DNA from 2 places in the Lysinibacillus sp. FSL R5-0849 genome. Region 1 is predicted to be linked to the other one. Evidence: riboswitches for the same ligand, from Rfam matches in the RefSeq annotation. Region 1 holds a riboswitch; the other holds the start of a gene.
The links. A riboswitch is a leader RNA that binds a small molecule or an ion and turns the genes downstream of it on or off. The one in region 1 is predicted to bind S-adenosylmethionine.
Positions count from the first base shown of each region.

Region 2: another riboswitch for S-adenosylmethionine. It lies ahead of metA (homoserine O-succinyltransferase); the one in region 1 lies ahead of MKY80_RS02195 (MetQ/NlpA family ABC transporter substrate-binding protein).

Region 1 covers NZ_CP152004.1:454,542-459,558, forward strand. The annotation lists gene MKY80_RS02180 (enoyl-CoA hydratase-related protein) at 1-223, opposite strand, end outside; gene MKY80_RS02185 (methionine ABC transporter permease) at 237-899, opposite strand; gene MKY80_RS02190 (ATP-binding cassette domain-containing protein) at 892-1,917, opposite strand; gene MKY80_RS02195 (MetQ/NlpA family ABC transporter substrate-binding protein) at 2,012-2,842, opposite strand; SAM riboswitch class I at 2,931-3,036, opposite strand; gene MKY80_RS02200 (PPC domain-containing DNA-binding protein) at 3,159-3,662, shown strand; gene MKY80_RS02205 (pyridoxal phosphate-dependent aminotransferase) at 3,710-4,873, opposite strand; gene MKY80_RS02210 (carbon-nitrogen family hydrolase) at 4,970-5,017, shown strand, end outside.
Region 2 covers NZ_CP152004.1:2,483,215-2,488,231, forward strand. The annotation lists gene MKY80_RS12095 (hypothetical protein) at 1-219, shown strand, start outside; gene MKY80_RS12100 (endospore germination permease) at 253-1,779, shown strand; gene metA (homoserine O-succinyltransferase) at 1,835-2,770, opposite strand; SAM riboswitch class I at 2,869-2,978, opposite strand; gene MKY80_RS12110 (nucleotide excision repair endonuclease) at 3,181-3,552, shown strand; gene MKY80_RS12115 (hypothetical protein) at 3,600-3,983, opposite strand; gene MKY80_RS12120 (TrmB family transcriptional regulator) at 4,005-4,787, opposite strand; gene MKY80_RS12125 (TSUP family transporter) at 4,914-5,017, shown strand, end outside.

The DNA of each region.
Region 1 (5,017 bases):
AACGAATATCTAAAAACTCACTAATATCAGCACCTGAGGAAAAGGCGACTTCATTGACACCGCGCACAATTAATAGCTTGATAGACATATCTGTACGTAACTGTTCTAGCTCGTCTATGATCGCTTGGAACATTGCCCTCGATAAAGAATTTCGTTTGTCAGGACGGTTTAACACTAGCGTTGCGATATAGCCGTTTTTTTCTACATAAATCTCAGTTGACATGGATATCCTCCTCCTAGTCTTTCTTCAATTTGGCTGAAATGCGGTTACCTATGGATTGTATGCTTTGTACAAGGATGATTAAAATAAACACCGTTGCATACATGACATCTACCTCATAGCGTAAATGACCATAACGGTAAGCTAGGTCACCTAATCCACCAGCACCAACCATTCCCGCCATTGCTGTTGCGCCAATCAATCCAATTGTAGCGATTGTTAAGCCTAAAATAATGGATGGGCGTGCTTCGCGTAATAATACATGCCAAATGATATGGCGACGTTTAATACCCATAGCTGTGTAGGCTTCGACAACGCCCGAATCAACTTCTAAAAGCGCTGACTCCATCAGTCGTGCAATATAAGGAGCCGTATAAACTACAAGCGGAACAATAACGCCTTTAACGCCAATCGTTGTACCGACGATAACCTTTGTAAAAGGTAAAATGAAGAATAGTAAGATGATGAATGGCACTGAACGGATAATATTGATGACTAGATTAAAAAATTGATAGAAAAATTTATTTTCAAAGGATTGACCAGGTCGTGTTAAAACAATTAAAAGGCCTAAAGGTATTCCAATTAAAATCGAAAAGAATAATGAAATTCCGACCATTTGAAATGTTTCGATAATTGCTTTGCCAATAACCTCTGACCAATCATTAAAGAAATTATTCATGGATCTCTCCTCCTAACTCTTCCACAGTAACGCCATTCTCTGCAAAATAGGTTAGCGCCTTTTGAACAATGTTGGGCTCTCCGTTTAAATGCACCACAATATTACCAACAATGCCGTTTTTTAATTCAATAATATTGGCTGTTAAAATGTTTGGTTGTACATCATATACTTTGCTCACTTCAGCTAATAATGGCTTACCAGTACTTTCTCCAAGAAATGTTAAACGAATGACGCTACCTGAAACATTTAACTGCTCAATAAGAGAAGGAGTTAAGTTACGTTGTGAAATAGTACTTAAGAACTTTCTTGTAGTAGGGTGTTGTGGTTTTGCAAAGAGCTCAATAGCCGTACCAAATTCAACTACTTTCCCTGCCTCTAGAACAGATACCTCATCACAAATTTTCTGAATGACATTCATTTCATGTGTAATCAGTAGGATTGTAATTCCTAATTCACGATTAATTTTTAACAATAGTTCAAGAATAGCCTCTGTAGTCTCAGGATCAAGCGCACTTGTTGCTTCATCACTAAGTAAAATTTCTGGCTCTTGCGCTAGAGCGCGTGCAATTGCGACACGTTGCTTTTGTCCACCTGAAAGCTGATTAGGGTAGCTATCTAGCTTTTCTGTTAAACCTACAATTTCGGCATATTTAGCCACACGATTTTTGACTTCTGTTTCGTTATAACCAAGTAGCTTTAAGGGAACTGCAATATTGTTATAAACAGTTGCTGTCTTTAAGAGATTAAAATGTTGAAAAATCATACCAATCTTTTGTCGTGTTTGACGTAAGTCATGAAGTGAAAGGGTAGTAATATCCACATTGTCAATCAAGACTTTGCCTGCTGAAGGACGCTCTAGTAAATTAACACAACGAATCAGCGTACTTTTACCGGCACCACTATACCCAATTACACCATGAATTTGCCCTTTTTTTACATGAAGATTGATTCCATCCACAGCCTTAATACTGCCTTTTTTTGTCTTATATTCTTTTGAAATATTTTGTAATTGAATCATCAGATTGATTGCTCCTTTCTTAACTTCTAAAAAGCAAGAATCTGCGCGGTTTCCATAGTGGAAATTTGGCAGATTCTTTAGCTTATCGCACGTATTACCAGCTAGGGATTACAGAACCTTTGAATTCCTCTTCAATGAATTGGCGCACTTCATCAGATTGATAGGCCTCAATGAACTTTTTAATCGTTGGGTCGTTTTCATTTTCTGCACGAACGACAATGTAGTTCACATATGGAGAGTCAGTAGATTCTAAAAGAATAGAGTCCTCTTGCGGATTAATGCCAGCTTCCAGCGCAAAGTTAGTATTAATAGCAGCTACATCTACTTCACTAAGCTGCTTAGGAATTTGTGCAGCTTCTAATTCTATGAATTTTAAATTCTTTTTGTTTTCTTCCACGTCACGAACAGATGCTGTTAAGTCCGCTCCATCTTTTAATTTAATATAGCCTGCCTCTTGTAAAACAAAGAGAGCACGCGCTCCATTTGTTGGGTCATTCGGTAAGCCAAATGTTGCGCCTTCAGGAACATCATCCAATGATTTATATTTTTCAGAGTAAATACCCATTGGATTTAAAATTGTTTTGCCAACCGGTACTAAATCTGTATCGTGATCTTTATTAAATGTATCCAGGAAAGGCTTATGCTGATAGCTGTTTGCATCAAGATCTCCTTCTGCTAAGGATGTATTTGGTAAAACATAATCAGAAAATGATTTTAGTTCTACTTCTAGACCTTTTTCCTTTGCAACTTTAGCAGCTACCTCTGCAATTTGCTCATGAGGTCCTGAAGTGACACCCACAACAATTTTATTTTCATCGATAGCTTCGCCTTTTCCTTTGCTATCATCTTTAGAGCCACAGCCCGCTAGTGCTGCTACTAATGTAAGACTTGCTAAACCTACTAAAAATTTATTTTTCTTCTTCATGAAAACTACCTCCAAAAATTGTTTTATCGGTTTTTGAAAATAAAAAAAACTCTCTTACAAATTAAGAGAGGCTCATGAAAAAAGTCCTCTCTTATCTATCAAACGAATTTCGTTTGCAGGATTTAGCACCTTCCTTTATAAAAGGAGGTTGCCGAGCTTCATAGGGCCAGTCCCTCAGCTACTCTTGATAAGAGATTCATATTATATTTTTGTATTTCCGATAGAACTAATATAATTTATAGGGTATAGTAAGTCAATAAATATTTTTGAAATTTTTTATATTGTTATAATATTTTGTCGTGAAGGAGGGAGAAGATTGTCCGTAAGAGTTAATTATGGCATAGGTTCATTTGGTAAGGTGATTAGTGCACGTCTTCTCATGGGAACAGACATCATTGAAGGAATTGAGGCACTTTGTGAAGAGAATAAAATTGAATCAGCAACCATTATTAGTTGTATTGGTAGTTTTCAAAAAAGTAGCTTTGTTTATTTAGTACCTGATGAAACTTCCCACATTAAAGTTCGATTTAGTGATGTGGTTGAGAAAGAGGGGCCACTCGAGTTTATCCAAGGTTCAGGAGTTGTTTGTAAGCGTGATGCACAATATGAAACGCATTTCCATGGTTCCATGAGCGATCAATGGGGAGTGGTTTCAGGCGGTCATTTTATAAAGGGCGGAAATATCGTCATAACAGCAGATGTAGTGCTGGCAGAAGTTCAAGGCATTCAGCATATACGTCAGTTGGATGATGAAACAGGTCACGTACAATTTTATCCATTAGAACATGGGTTAGATCTTCCAAGGAAAATTGAAAAATAGTAAGTCCTGTAGCTAGTAAAGCTACAGGACTCCATTTTGTTCCATGTTTAAAATAATTTTAATTGCTCAATTCTATGCATGGCTTCTCGTAACCGTTCCTCGCTTACAAGCAAGCCAATGCGCACATAGCCTTCCCCATATTGACCAAAGCCATTTCCTGCGGCTACCGCAATATCAGCTTTGTCGAGCAAAATATCGGCAAATTGTTCACTAGTAAAACCTAATGGGACAGAGAGCCAGGCAAAGAAGGTGCCCTTTGGTGCCGTTACTTGCCATCCGATTCTATGAGCTTCTTCGATTAGAACATTTCGACGACGCTCATAGGTAGCTCTTAGCTCATCTGCACATTCCTGTGAAGATGTAAGGGCAACAGCTGCTGCTTGTTGAATAGCAGGAAATTGACTACAAAACAAATGATCTTGAATAAGATTAATCGCGGCAATCAAATCAGCATTACCAACAGCAAAGCCTATGCGCCAACCTGCCATATTATAAGTCTTTGATAATGTGTACATTTCGATTCCAACTTCTTTTGCACCATTGGACTGTAAGAAACTAATAGGTTTATTGCCATCAAATCCAATTGCACCATAAGCAAAATCATGTGATACGATGATATTATGCTCTTTAGCAAAACGAATGGTTTCTTCAAAAAATTCAAGTGTAGCTGTACCACCCGTAGGATTATTTGGGTAATTTAAGTAAAGTAACTTTGCTTTCTCCTTAACTTCTTTAGATAGGGCATCATAATCAGGTAAGAAATTATTTTCAGCAAAAAGTGGCATCACTTCAAAATTAACATCACCTAATACAACACCAGATAAGTAGTCTGGATAGCCCGGGTCTGGTAATAGCATAGTATCGCCTGGATTTAACACAGCCAAAGGTAGCTCAACAAGACCAATTTTTGTGCCACCAAGAATCGCTACTTCAGTATCAGGATCAATCTCCACATCATATTCCCGTTTATAAAAGTCGGCAGCCGCTTGACGTAATTCGGCGATACCACGAAAAGGTGAATATTTGTGGTTTTGAGGATTTTCAGCTGCTTCCTGCAATGCTTGAATGATATGAGTAGGCGTAGGTTGGTCGGGATTTCCTTGCCCGAGATTAATCACATCACGACCTTCTTCCAGGGCATTGTTTACTTTTTGGACAAGCGCTGCAAAAAATTGAGTGGGTAATTGCTGTAGTTTTTTAGAGAATTCCATGCATGATCACCTTTTTCAGAATATAATAATTATTATTGAAGAATATGAAGCAAATAGTAGTACTTTTTTTGTTAATTGTCTAGAGGAGGAATGAATATGAAAATCGGTTGTATTCAGTTAAACGTTGGCTTCGGCAAAGTAGAA
Region 2 (5,017 bases), 2.0 Mb from region 1:
GCCATCTTAATCATTTCAATCATTATTGCGATACTATATATCCCGAAACTCAAAAAGCAACAAGAGACCAAAACCATTCTTGTTTTTTCAATCCTATTACTAATTGGAACAGCGCTTAATATGGGCATTGCTCTCAAAATAAATATCCCGAGTCCTCTAGATTTTATAACCTTTATTTTTACACCAATTAAAGATTTTATCGTTTCACTCACAAAATAGTAGACACATCGTCATGAATTGGAGGACACTTATATGGAAAAAGAAGTAATTAGTTCAAGACAATTTACAATTATCACATTCCTCCTTTCTATCGGTACTGCCATCTTAATCATCCCTTCAAGTATTGCAAGCTCTAGTAAGCAAGATGCGTGGATTGCTGCAAGTATTGGTGTTGTCCTTAGTTTGCTTGTTGTGAAATTATTTGTGACGTTAGGGGACCAAACACCGACACTGAATTTTATTGAAGCAAATGAAAAACTTCTCGGTCGCTTTTTTGGAAAAATCACAGTGGTGGGCTTCCTTTCTCTTACCCTATTTGCGGGAGGAGAATTACTGTATTTTATTGGTGCTTTTATGAAAACAGAGGTAATGCCAGAGACGCCTACTATGGCATTTGCCTTGTTGTTTATTATTATAATTATGTATGCTACCTATTTAGGGATAGAAAACTTTGCTCGTTCAGCAGAAATACTTTTCCCTATGTTTGTCTTAATTTTTATTTTCTTTGTTGTAAGTATCACCCCACAAATTAAGTTTGAAAATATACAACCGATTATGGAAGCATCCAAAACATCCATCTTATATAGTATCATCCGCTTTGTAAGTGTCTTTTCTTTTTCGTTAGTTATGTTATTAATGATTTACCCTGCTAGTGTCAATGTCCAGCAATCCTCAAAGAAAGGATTTTACATAGGCATGCTTCTCGGTGGATTTGTTCTAGTAACATTGATTACTCTATCTATTTTAGTATTAGGGCCAGCCAACACGGCTTCGCGAACTTTCCCTAGTTATGCCCTAGCACAAAGAATCTCTATCGGAAATTTTTTACAGCGCATTGAAATTATCATGGCTTTTATGTGGATCGTATCCATTTTTATTCGAACGTTTATGTACTTCTATACAACTGTTGTCGGGATTGCACAAATTATGAAATTGAAGGATCACCGTCCACTTATCCTACCAATGGGTATTATTATGGTCGGACTTTCGCAAATTGTTCACCCAGACATCGTCCATTCCAACATTTATAATGATGAGATTTGGCCAATTTATGCATTTGTTTGCACCATATTATTACCCATACTTCTACTCATTGTAGCTGTTATTCGTAACCGAAAATCACAAGGTAATTCGACTGAAATGGGTCATGCGGATTCTAATCAAGGCAATCAGACGAAACCTGATAATATGGATTCCAATCAGGAGAATCAGACGAAACCTGATAATATGAATTCCAATCAGGAGAATCAGGCGATACCTGATAATAAGGATTCCCATCAGGAGAATCAAGCTAAACCTGCTACTATGGATTCCAATCAAGATAATCAGACTAACGATGCTAATACAGATAGCACTCAAGACAATCAGGCGAAACCAGATAATACAGTTTCCAATCAGGAAAAAACAGATAATCCAGTCTCTACTAAAGACAATCAAGATAAATCTGCTATGTCGAATTCCAGCCAAGTGACTCAGCCTGAAGCGGGCAACGCTACATCCAAACAGGACGACCAGGCGCCACCAGATAAAACGAGTTCTGACAAGAAAAATCTAGAATAACAAAGTCTAATTCCTTCAAGCTGCTTAGCGAAGAAATTAGACTTTTTAGTGTTATTTAAATATGATATTCAATTTCGTCCACAAAATCCCATTCATATGGTGTCTCTTGGTATACGTAGTAGTTCAACCAGTTGGAGAACAATAAATGCGTATGGGCACGCCATGTATTCATCGGTGCCTTTGCTGGATCATCATTTGGGAAGTAGTTTACTGGAACGTCTATATGGATGCCCTTGGCAACATCGCGACTGTATTCATCGGCTAATGTTGTCGCATCATATTCTAAATGACCAGTAATCATAATGTTTTTATTATCTTTGGATTGCACGATAAATACACCTGCATCCTCTGAATAGGATAATAAGCGTAAGTCTGGATGATTGCGAACCTCGTCAATCGAGACAGATGTATAGCGAGAATGAGGGGCTGTAAATAAATCACTAAAGCCTCGTACTAAATCTACTGTTAAATCAGTAATCACATGAGAATAAACGCCGGAGCATTTAGCAGAAAGCTCGACCTTTCCAATCCCATAATGATGATATAAAGCAGCCTGTGCCCCCCAACATATATGTAGCACGGATGTCACATTCTTTTTTGACCAATCCATAATTTCAGCAATTTCCTGCCAATAGTTAACCTCTTCAAATGGCATTTTTTCTACTGGCGCACCCGTAATGATCATACCATCATAGCGTCGATGACGAATTTGGTTAAACGTTGTGTAGAATAATTGTAAATGAGACTTACTGACATTTTTAGATTCATGAGTAGCTGTGTTTAAAAAAGTAATATTCACCTGTAATGGTGTATTTCCTAGTAATCGTAGTAATTGTAGCTCAGTTTTTTCTTTTTCAGGCATCAAATTTAAGATTAATATATTTAATGGACGTATTTGCTGTGTTCTCGCACGGTCCTCTTCCATTACGAAGATTTTTTCCTCACGTAAATGTTCTCCAGCAGGTAAATTTTTCGGAATATTAATTGGCATCTTGCGTTCCCCTCTCTTTTTTTGCTCCTTTTTCTAAAAATTAAAAAATCCTCCACATTCCATATGAGATAGAATGAGAAGGATTTTTTTCACGTTCACTCTTATCTCTCAAAGGAAAAACCTTTGCTGGAATTAGCACCTTTCTAACATTTGTTAGAGGTTGCTGAAGCGTCATCGGGCCAAATCCCTCTGCTTCTCTTGATAAGATTATTTAATTATCTTGAATTGTAACATGGACTAGTTAGAATATCAATAATTCATAGAATATTTTGTTATTCCTATGCATGTTCTCCAATCATTTGATAAACACTAAGCTTGCTGTATATGGTTATTCTACATGAAATTTTATGGTAAACATGCCGCTATTATGTTACCATATATCTTTAGTAATAGAGAGGAACGTGAATACTTTGATTAATATTGAATTTCCAAAACCAGATGTAGTCATTCGCCAACGCGAACAAGATGTAAAACCAGGTGATGTCCCAATTACACCATACTTTGGTTTCATCGACTTCCACAAAATCACACGTGATAAAGGCGGCATTTTCTTATTCTATAATGAAAAGAATGAGCTATTATTTGTCGGCAAAGCACGTAAAATTCGTCAACGCATTAAAAAACATTTTGAAGACAATGTATCTCCGTTGAAAAACTATCGTGACGAGGTCTTCAAAATTGAAGTCTATGAAGTAGAAGATCCTATGGAACGTGAAATTTATGAAACATATGCGATTAATACGTTCCGCTCCAAATACAATGTAGATAAAGTATTTTATTAATATCAACAAAAACCGAAATCTCTTTTTTAGGGATTTCGGTTTTTTTATTACATCATAGTCATGCGATCTATCGCCATGCTTTTGCCGTTAATATATAGCTCAATAATCGTCAGCTCCGGGTTTTTATTGATGGCATAGACATACGGTTGAGCTTCTTTCTTTTGCTCGCTTCCTTCCTTGAAATGAATGACTAACCGATCTTCATTTGCTGCCACACTTGCTAGCACATTTCCTTTCGAAAACATGACAAGATAGTACGTCATGTCATCTTCATACAATAACTGAATTCTTTCTTGAGCTATAATATGCTGTTGGATATGGTCAGGAACGATGGTTAGCTCCTGAATCTTAGGTGGAACTAGCAGCGGTGCAGAATCACATCCGCCAATCCATAATACATAAAACAATACTGGCAACATCCATTTTTTCAAGATGCTCCCCTTCCCTTATAGCTACTCTAAGAAAAATGCTTTACGTTCTTTAGCAATCCAGTCCTCAAGCTCTTTATCATCACGCTTCACTAGTCGATTGATAAGAACATCATGCCAAACATAATCCTCTAATAAATAAATATGCACAGGATCATTCGTTATAAAAGCGGTTTCCTGGTTTGACGGCGAGTGACCATAAATCATTTCTTGTCCATCAACCGATAAAATAAACCAATGGGGTGTAGAAGTCTTTCTCGTATAGTGTGTGGCTCTGTGCTGATCGATAGATGCCAGATGCTCCCCGACATATAAGGTAATGCCATGCACCTCCACATGCTGTGATACCCCTTCGATATCCTCGCGTAAGGCATCGTACATATCTTCCCACATCGATAGGATGACTTTTGTCTCTGCTTTTTTTAATAAGGTTTGACAATAATTGATGATTGTCTGCTTCCCTTTTAGCATTAACACTTTAGGTTCCGTTTCTTGTTCTTTCGTTTCTAGTTTTTCTAATTGATCACTAATCGACGTAAAATTCGATTGCCAGCGCTGTTGAACTTGCTGCAAAAACATCTCGACAGGAATGGAAGAATAAGTCGTTTGATCCGCCGTTTCCTCTTTCAGTACGAATCCCTTCTCAACAAGACCATTTAATATGTCATAGATTCTAGCTCTTGGTATCCCAGAGTTTTTGCTAACTTGGTAGGCACTGACATGACTATTTTGTACGAGTGCTGTATAGGCCTTTGCCTCATATTCTGTCAATCCCAGTTCTTTTAATTGGGCGATTAATTCATTCATATCATCCCTCCATATTTTTATTATAGGCTACTGTTGTGAACATTTGCCAATGAAAAAATTAGGCTTTACAGCATCGAATAAATTAGTTACTATTTCAGTAGTAACTAATAAAGAAGAGGTGTAAGCATGGTTTTTGATGTGGATGTACATATTTTAATACTATTGATTTCCTTTGGATTTTTGGCAGCATTTATCGATTCTGTCGTTGGAGGTGGTGGTTTAATTTCCTT